Regions from separate parts of the Shewanella sp. FDAARGOS_354 genome, predicted to be linked through region 1. Evidence: predicted binding sites of a transcription regulator. Region 1 holds the regulator's gene; each other region holds the start of a gene.
What was found. Region 1 encodes NrdR, which represses ribonucleotide reductase genes. Its sites were predicted from a motif close to AAACACNANATNTNGTGTTT; they were not measured.
Positions count from the first base shown of each region.

Region 1 (3,286 bases):
ATAATCCCAGTAAACATGGTTAACTCACTTATTCGCTAAAGATGGATTGGACGTGAGCCGCAAGGTGAAACGCGTATCCGCGCCCACTTTACGCTCATCGACCAGTTTGAGGGTCGGAATATCGGCCATCATTTGATAATCGGGTAATTCGAGTAGATTACGTCCTTGTGCGCCAAGAATTTTCATCGCTTGATACAGTACTAACTCATCGGCTAATCCCGCGCCGATAAAGGCACCTGCTAAGGTCGCGCCCGCTTCGATAAGCACCTGATTACAGCTTTTGCCTAAATAGCTTAAGAGCTCGGGTAGCGAGATTCGACCATCAATCGCCGGTAATTGGAGGCAAGTCACATGGGCGGGTAATTGCGCCATAAAGGCTGGTGAGTAAGGCTCAGTTGAGACTAATAAAATCGGCGATTCAATCGCAAGCAAGGCTGCCTTAATCGGCATTCGGCAGCGACTATCTAAAATCACCCGCAATGGTTGTAAAATTTGCGCCTCACTCAATTGCGAGCTAAGACTGCCAAGCCCTGAGTAGCGCACATTGAGGGATGGATCATCGGCCAGTACGGTTTCAATCCCAGTTACTATGGCGCAGGCGCGCAAACGTAAACGCTGCACATCGCGGCGAGCTTCGGGGCCTGTAATCCACTTAGAGACACCATTGGATAATGCGGTTTTACCATCGAGACTCGCGGCAAGCTTTACCGTCACCCAAGGTAGGCCCGACTCCATGCGCTTCATAAAACCAAGATTTAAAGCATAGGCCTCATCGCGATGTAAACCGACATCCACTTGAATGCCCGCATCGCGCAGCATTTGAATACCGCGACCACCGACCTGAGGATTGGGATCTTCAACCGCCACCACCACACGTTTTACACCTATGTTGATCAACGCCAAGGCGCAGGGCGGCGTACGACCATAATGGCTGCAAGGCTCTAAGGTGACATAGGCGGTCGCGCCACGGGCAAGCTCGCCAGCCATGCGCAGTGCATGCACCTCGGCGTGGGGCTCGCCGGCTTTTTGATGATAACCTTCACCGACAATCTGATTATCTTTTACGATAACGCAGCCCACACTGGGATTGGGGCGAGTGGTATAAAATCCTTTGCGAGCCAGTTGTATGGCTCGGCTCATCATCTGGTTATCGAGTTCTGACCAATTCATATAAACCCTATGAAATCTTGAGGAAGCGTGCCCGAATGCGGCGCATAACGAGGCGCTAACCTAAGCGCTAACCTAAGATAACCCATGTTACTTTTGCAGTTTCGCAATCGCCTCACCAAATTCGGAGACGTCTTCAAAGGCGCGATAAACCGAGGCAAAACGAATATAGGCAACCTTGTCTAGGCTCATTAACTGTTCCATCATCAAGTTACCTATCATCTCGGATGGCACTTCACGCTCGCCAGTAGCCCGCAGCGTTGACTTGATTTTACTTAAGGCCTGCTCGATTTCATCCATGGACACGGGGCGCTTTTCGACCGCGCGTAACATGCCTGCTTGCAGCTTTTCTTCATCGAAGGGTTGGCGCGTACCATCGCGTTTAATCACCCGTGGCATGACTAATTCGGCCCCTTCGAAGGTGGTAAATCTTTCGTGGCATTCGGTGCATTCTCGGCGACGACGCACTTGATGGCCTTCCGCCACTAATCGGGAATCGATCACTTTAGTATCTGTCGCGCTGCAAAATGGACAATGCATTGAGCCTCCTGCCGTGAATGGAATAAAGCCTATCTTGCTTAAACCGAGCAGGTTTAAGTCTAAGATTTTAGCAATAAAAATGGCCGCTTAATGCGGCCATGGGATTTTATCCTATTTATCGGCTGAGGTTAACCACCTAAGCTTAACGACCTAAGCTGTTGTGAACTTAGCCGATATATTCGGATAAATTAACGAATTAACCGTAAACAGGGAAACGGGCGCACAGTGCCAATACTTGGCCTTTTACGCGCTCGATGACCGCTGGATTGTGAGCATCGTCGAGGATGTCACAGATCCAACTGGTTAACTCTTTCGCTTCAGCTTCTTTAAAGCCACGGCGAGTGATCGCAGGCGTACCAATACGTACACCAGAGGTCACGAATGGAGAACGTGGGTCATTTGGCACAGAGTTTTTGTTTACTGTGATGTTCGCGCTACCTAAAGCGGCATCGGCTTCTTTACCCGTCAGGTCGCGACCGATTAAGTCCACCAGCATTAAGTGGTTGTCAGTACCGCCAGAAACGATTTTGTAACCGCGCTCTAAGAACACTTCAACCATAGCTTTAGCGTTCTTAACCACTTGTTGTTGGTAAGCTTTGAACTCTGGCTCTAAAGCTTCTTTGAAGGCTACCGCTTTACCCGCGATAACATGCATCAAAGGACCGCCTTGACCGCCTGGGAATACCGCAGAGTTCAGCTTTTTGTATAACTCTTCATCATCGGCAGCAGACAGAATGATACCGCCACGAGGACCGGCTAAGGTCTTGTGAGTGGTTGAGGTCACAACGTGCGCGTGTGGCACTGGGTTTGGATACACACCAGCGGCGATAAGACCCGCAACGTGTGCCATGTCGACAAACAGATAAGCACCGATTTTGTCTGCGATTTCGCGCATTCTTGCCCAGTCAACGATACCTGAATAAGCAGAGAAACCACCGATCATCATCTTAGGCTTATGTTCAACCGCCAGACGTTCCATTTCGTCGTAGTCAATTTTGCCTGATTCATCGATGCCGTAAGGAATGATGTTGTACAGTCTACCGGAGAAGTTAACAGGTGAACCGTGGGTCAAGTGACCACCGTGAGCGAGGTTCATACCTAAAACGGTATCGCCTGGTTTTAACAATGCCATGTAAACGGCGCTGTTTGCTTGAGAACCTGAGTGAGGTTGTACGTTTGCGTAAGTCGCGCCAAACAGTTGTTTTGCACGCTCAATCGCTAAGGTTTCAACTACGTCCACATACTCACAACCGCCGTAGTAACGCTTGCCTGGATAGCCTTCGGCGTACTTATTGGTTAGTTGTGAACCTTGCGCTTGCATCACGCGTGGACTGGTGTAGTTTTCAGAAGCAATCAGCTCAATATGCTCTTCTTGACGCAGAGTTTCGTTCTGAATCGCGTTAAACAGTTCCGGATCATAATCTGCGATATTCATATCTTTTTTCAGCATTGCTTACTCCAGCTGCCAATTCTTGTAGGTAGGGTTGCGCGGTATTCTACTCGTAACGAGCCGACAATCCCAGTCTCTGAAACATGAAAATCCTACAGTTTTAGCTTGAATGCGCCTCAATGCCGAGTT
Region 1 covers NZ_CP022089.2:4,855,547-4,858,832, reverse strand. Annotated here, with positions in the region: gene CEQ32_RS21810 (riboflavin synthase) at 1-17, opposite strand, end outside; gene ribD (bifunctional diaminohydroxyphosphoribosylaminopyrimidine deaminase/5-amino-6-(5-phosphoribosylamino)uracil reductase RibD) at 25-1,170, opposite strand; gene nrdR (transcriptional regulator NrdR) at 1,258-1,707, opposite strand; gene glyA (serine hydroxymethyltransferase) at 1,904-3,157, opposite strand.

Region 2 (3,286 bases), 670 kb from region 1:
ATCAAACACATGGGTTTCAGTGCCATAGAGCGCATTAATGGTTTCATGTAAACCGATATAACCTAATGAAATCGATGCCCGACCATTTTTAAAGATTTGGGCGATATCATCATCGGCACGCAAGCGCACGCCACAGGCACCTTCCATATACAAAATCGGCGCAACTCTGGCTTTCACTCCGTTTAACCGTTCGATACGCGTATCTAATGCGCGGCGGGCAAGTAATAGCCGCTCATCCAGAATACGGTAGAACTCAGCCTCATCGCCATTCGCTTCTAGCGCAACACGTGGCAAGTTTAAGCTAACAACGCCAAGGTTATTGCGCCCTTCATGGACGAGTTCACCATTTTCTTTATAGGAACCTAAAAAGCTGCGGCAACCCATAGGGGTTTTAAACGACCCCGTCACTTTTTCCACTTGCTCATAGTTCAAAATATCTGGATACATGCGCATACTGGCGCATTTAAGGGCCATTTGTTTTACATCGTAATTGCAATCGCCGACTTTGTGGTTAATACCATCACGGATGGCAAACACCAATTTAGGGAACACCGCTGTTTTACGATTTTTACCTAACCCCGCCATGCGTACTTTCAGCATCGATTGTTGAATTAAACGCGACTCCCACGAAGTACCTAGACCGAAACCAAAGGTCACAAACGGGGTTTGTCCATTAGCGGTATGTAAGGTATTCACCTCATATTCAAGGGATTGGAAAGCATCGTGGCATTCTTTTTCAGTCTGAGCAGTGGCATAGGCTTTAGCATCTTTAATCTGCCAATTCAGTGCCACTTGATAATGTTTGTCATAACTCTTGGCCACAAAAGGCGCTAACACTTCATCAATACGATTAATCGTGGTGCCGCCATAGATATGGCTTGCCACTTGGGCAATAATTTGCGCCGTCACGGCCGTAGCGGTAGAGATCGATTTTGGGGTCTCAATTTCGGCATTGCCCATCTTAAAGCCATGGGTCAACATGCCCGCCAAATCAATCAACATACAGTTAAACATCGGGAAAAAGGGCGAGTAATCAAGATCGTGATAGTGGATCTCACCGATTTCGTGCGCAGCCACCACATCCTTAGGCAGAATATGGCTCTTGGCATAATGTTTAGCCACGATGCCCGCCAGCAGATCCCGTTGAGTTGGGATCACTTTAGAGTCTTTATTGGCGTTTTCATTTAACAGCGCGGCATTGCTCTGCTCGACTAAACCACGGATTTCAAGATTGAGCTTACTGGTAGCATCGCGGCAAATGTCTCTGTCGTGACGATATTCAATATAGACCCGTGCCAATGATTTATAAGGGCCTTCCATCAATAGGTTTTCAACCGCATCCTGTAGATGGTGGATTTCAACTTCTGCCATATTCGCCACTCGTTCTCTCACACAAGCGGCTACCGTCGCGGCATAATCTGCGTCCTCTATCCCAACCGAGTTTGCAGCAGCGACCACTGCATCTCTTATCCTTGTTTCATCAAAAGGTGTGCGGCAACCATCCCGCTTGATCACGACTGGCATTGTTTAATTCCTCTCCATCCCGATTAAAATTAACACTATATATAGTGATTAAATAATCTATCAACACAATATGTAGGCAATTAAGCGGCATCGACACCTAAAATTCCATGATCCAGATCATGATTTATCCGATGGATAAAAAGAACAAATAAGAACTGCTGCCAAACCCAATGATCTCAGTTTTAGGCCTTGACCTTGATGCTAAAGCAAGATAGTAGACGCAGGAAATGGCGCTAATAATGACAAAAGACTTTGACCCAGAAGCCAAAGTCTATTGTTTTTGAAAGAATATTGTAAATAAGACTAGCGCTTAGCTAAGGCAAGATAACTGCTCAATTGTCCCAACGCTGATTGCTGCATCCCCATGGATGAAGCCACCTGCATCGTTGATTTAAGTCCCTGCCATAACTGTTTTTGACTATCGCTCATGGTGGGGTTGCTATTCAAATAATCCGTTAATTGACCAAACACTTTAGTCGCCTTTTGTGCCAGCACTGGCGACTGGGCATCATCCATGTTTTTTAACACATTTTTAGCATCAACTAACGTGTTGATCATCGGGCTATTAGGCGATTTTTCAGCCAAAGACTTTAGCTCATCATCGATAAAATCCTGCAAAGACTGCTTATTGGTACTTTGGCTTGGCAAACTAATGCCGTTTTGCGAGAGCCGTTCCACCTGTGCATCGGAAAGAATACCGTCTTTTTGTAACCGCGAGACTAAAGCGGGTATCTCAGCCACGCTAAATTTGCCATCAGCAAAAAAGTCTTTCGACATGGCCTGAATTTTTTGTGCTCGCAGTGCCCGTGGTGACAGCGCTATCTCGTCACTCGGTTTAGTATCAACCTTAGGGGGTTCTTTGGCTGAGGAGTTTGACTCCGTACTCGATTCAGTTTTACCTGTCTCCGTCTTTTTGCTATTCAGGCCATAAGCTTCAGCGGCACTGCTACGATTTAGATTAAGGGCATTTAAAAGAGAATTCATCGTCAATAATTCGGCGTCTAATACTGATTAATCGTTTTAAAGCAAAAACTAAGCCAATCAAGCAGTAAGTAGTGTCATATCGTAATTAACAGATAAATTCATCCTGACATTTTTAGCCTTTCCAGATCGCCGCTTCAATTAAATGTGCCACTTTTGCCACGGCGTCTTCACCTGCTGCAATGGCTTCAGCTGCTCGGTGGAACTCCATGGTGCCGATATTCGCGACTTCGGGTACAACACAGATATCGGGAGGGTCACCCATTAAACGCGCCCGTTTATGCCGCTGCTCTAAAATACTCATCGACTGGGACATCACCGCAATCATACCGGGATTAGATTTAGTCCCTAGGGAAAACTTATCGGTTAAGCTACCGACATATTCTCGCCCGCGGGCGAATAAATCCATAAAACCCGTTTCTTGGCGCGCGGGCATTTGGGTTTCATCTTTAGGTGCCCGATGGCTGGTCATATTAACGGGTAAAACTTGTAATCGACCAGTATGAAAACCTTGTAAATCAACGGCAATGACAATATCTACCCCCATAGCACGGCTCACCGAAACGGGGACAGGATTAACAACTGCACCATCCACCAACCAACGCTCACCTTGACGGACAGGCGCTAATATCCCAGGCATAGAGCAAGAGGCCCGTACGGCTTGGCGTAAATCACCATGGCGAAACCAGATTTCCTGACCTGAATACAGATCCGTAGCAATGGCCGCAAAGGGACGCTCTAAATCCTCGATATTGATATCACCAATCCGCGATTGCAGCAC
Region 2 covers NZ_CP022089.2:498,635-501,920, reverse strand. Annotated here, with positions in the region: gene nrdD (anaerobic ribonucleoside-triphosphate reductase) at 1-1,524, opposite strand, end outside; gene CEQ32_RS02325 (hypothetical protein) at 1,828-2,508, opposite strand; gene rssA (patatin-like phospholipase RssA) at 2,621-3,286, opposite strand, start outside.
Region 2: the regulator NrdR is predicted to act here: its motif matches at 1,555-1,574, upstream of nrdD (anaerobic ribonucleoside-triphosphate reductase).

Region 3 (3,286 bases), 1.2 Mb from region 1:
CCGAATTGATTGAGTTAGTCGATAACACCGACCTCATCTGCAAAGACGCCCTTGGGATCACTTATAACCCGTTAACAGGGATTTTTAAGTACACATCTAAGGTCGATGTAAACTATATGATTGCAACGCAAAAGGCAGATTAAGATGAGTTTAGCTGAGGTTAAAGGGGTCTTATTCGACCTTGATGGTACCCTTGCCGATACCGCGCCGGATCTGGTTCAGGCCCTTAAACTCAGTTTGTCTGATGTCGGTATTGCAGCAAAACCCTTTGCAGACATGCGTAGCGCCGCCTCCCATGGCAGCTTTGCCTTAGTCGATGCGGCCATTCCAGGCGCAGATGAGGTGCTACGCACCCAAGTCCAGCAAGGACTCCTTGCCCACTATCAAAGGATCAATGGCGACCATTGCCAGTTGTTTGAAGGTATTTCCCCACTGCTTGACTGGCTCGAGTTATGCCGAGTGCCATTTGGAGTCATCACCAATAAACCTGCCCGCTTTACTCGTCCCCTGTTACATAAGCTTAAGCTCAGCTCGCGTATGCCGGTGATGATCAGCGGCGATTCGACCCGTTACCCTAAGCCCCATACCGCACCTATGCTATTGGGCGCGCAGCAATTGCAGTGCAAGCCACAGCAAATCCTTTATTTAGGCGATGCCGAGCGGGATTTACTCGCAGCCCAAGCGGCGGGCATGCTCGGCGGTGTAGCACTGTGGGGATATTTGGGCGAGGACGATACACCCGATGCATGGCCTGCCTATGCACAGTTTACGACGCCTTCGAATTTACATTCGGCACTAAGCCAAGCGTTAACAAAATAAGCACGAATCAGGATTCGTGCTGATAGCTATTAATAGAATTAACGCTATGGGTCAATCCCCGCGATCGTGATCGCTGCTTATTTTAGCGATCGATCACACTGCGGGATCGGAATAAAAATTCGCCATATCAAACGCACGCTAATCTCAATTTGAGCTACAGGGTTAGTCATTACTAACGCATTTTTTTATCCTCAAGATATCCACAAGATACCCCCTAAATTGAGACTTGCAAATAATAGCAAACCTCACTATCTTGTATCTCAGATTATTTAAAACACCATATCTTGTGTATAGGTAGCAATCAGACACACTAGAAGTTCCCCGCTAAATCGACTATTTTCACCATAGTCAACAGTATTAAGGGTTTTCAGGTTGATTGTTTTACAAGGAAACGTACGGTGACTTAGTTCACCTGAACAGATATCAGAACCAAGGCCTCTCTTCAATGAATAGCAATATGACAGTTACAAAACGCTGTGGTGCACGTGAGACAATTGATCTCGACAAAATACACCGCGTAATTACTTGGGCAGCCAAGGGGTTAAAAAACGTTTCTGTTTCTGAAGTTGAACTTCGCACGCATTTACAGTTTTTCGATGGGATCCCAACCGAAGCTATCCACGAAACGATCATCAAATCTGCGGCGGATTTAATTTCCCCTGAGTCACCCGATTATCAGTTTCTGGCTGCGCGTTTAGCCGTATTCCATTTGCGTAAGAAGGCTTTTGGTCAGTTCGAGCCACCCAAGTTATATGACCATGTCACTAAGCTGGTAGAGTTGGGTAAGTATGATATGCATATTCTGCAGGATTACACCCGCGAAGAACTCGATATTATGGATACTTATATCGACCATTGGCGCGATATGAACTTCTCCTACGCAGCCGTTAAACAGCTTGAAGGTAAATATCTGGTTCAAAACCGCGTCACCCACGAGATTTATGAGAGCGCCCAGTTCCTCTATATTCTGGTGGCGGCCTGTTTGTTTGCCCGCTATCCAAAAGCTACGCGTCTGCAATACGTCAAAGATTTTTACGATGCGGTATCGACTTTTAAGATTTCACTGCCAACGCCTATCATGGCGGGAGTGCGTACGCCGACTCGTCAGTTTAGCTCATGCGTACTGATTGAATGTGGCGATAGCTTGGATTCAATCAACGCGACAGCATCATCTATCGTAAAATACGTAAGCCAACGCGCAGGTATCGGTATCAACGCCGGTCGTATCCGTGCATTAGGAAGCCCAATCCGGGGTGGCGAAGCCTTCCACACGGGTTGCTTACCTTTCTACAAGTATTTCCAAACTGCGGTGAAATCGTGCTCGCAAGGCGGCGTGCGCGGCGGTGCAGCCACCCTCTTCTATCCTATTTGGCACTTAGAAGTTGAATCGCTGCTAGTACTGAAAAATAACCGTGGCGTTGAAGATAACCGTATCCGTCATTTAGACTACGGCGTGCAACTGAATAAACTGATGTATCAGCGTCTGATCAAAGGTGAAAACATCAGCCTGTTCAGCCCATCGGACGTACCCGGTCTTTACGATGCCTTCTTTGAAGATCAAGCCGAATTTGAGCGTTTATATTTGCAATATGAGCAAGACGGCAGCATTCGCAAAAAGACATTGAAAGCGGTTGAATTATTCTCACTGATGATGCAAGAACGTGCTTCAACGGGCCGTATCTACATTCAAAACGTGGATCACTGTAACACCCACAGTCCATTTGACTCAAAAGTTGCACCGATCAGACAGTCTAACCTCTGCCTTGAAATCGCTCTGCCGACTAAGCCATTGAATAACATTGACGATCCAAACGGCGAAATCGCCCTTTGTACACTGTCGGCATTAAACCTGGGGACAATTACCGATTTAGCGGAACTGGAGCCATTAGCTGATTTAGCCGTGCGAGCCTTAGATAACCTGCTGGATTACCAAGATTATCCAATCAAAGCGGCGCAGATTTCGTCGATGAACCGTCGTACCTTAGGGATTGGTGTTATCAACTTCGCTAACTATTTAGCGAAGAATGGTATGAAGTACTCCGATGGTAGCGCGAACAATCTGACTCACAAGACCTTTGAAGCGATTCAGTTTTATCTGCTCAAAGCGTCAATGAATCTGGCGAAAGAAAAAGGTGCGTGCCCATTATTTAATGAGACGACTTACGCTCAAGGTATTTTACCTATCGATACCTACAAACGTGACCTAGATAAGATTTGCAGTGAGCCATTGCATTTAGACTGGGAAGCGCTGCGTAACGACATTAAAGAGTATGGTTTACGTAACTCGACATTGTCTGCACTGATGCCGTCTGAGACTTCATCACAGATCTCAAACGCCACCAACGGTATCGAACCGCCACGCGGCTTGATCAGTGTGAAAGCCAGTAAAGATGGCCAGTTAAAGCAAGTGGTACCCGATTTTGATGAGCTGAAATACAACTACGAGCTGTTATGGCAAATGCCAAGC
Region 3 covers NZ_CP022089.2:1,069,897-1,073,182, forward strand. Annotated here, with positions in the region: gene ubiG (bifunctional 2-polyprenyl-6-hydroxyphenol methylase/3-demethylubiquinol 3-O-methyltransferase UbiG) at 1-143, shown strand, start outside; gene CEQ32_RS04925 (HAD family hydrolase) at 145-819, shown strand; gene nrdA (class 1a ribonucleoside-diphosphate reductase subunit alpha) at 1,265-3,286, shown strand, end outside.
Region 3: the regulator NrdR is predicted to act here: its motif matches at 1,092-1,111, upstream of nrdA (class 1a ribonucleoside-diphosphate reductase subunit alpha).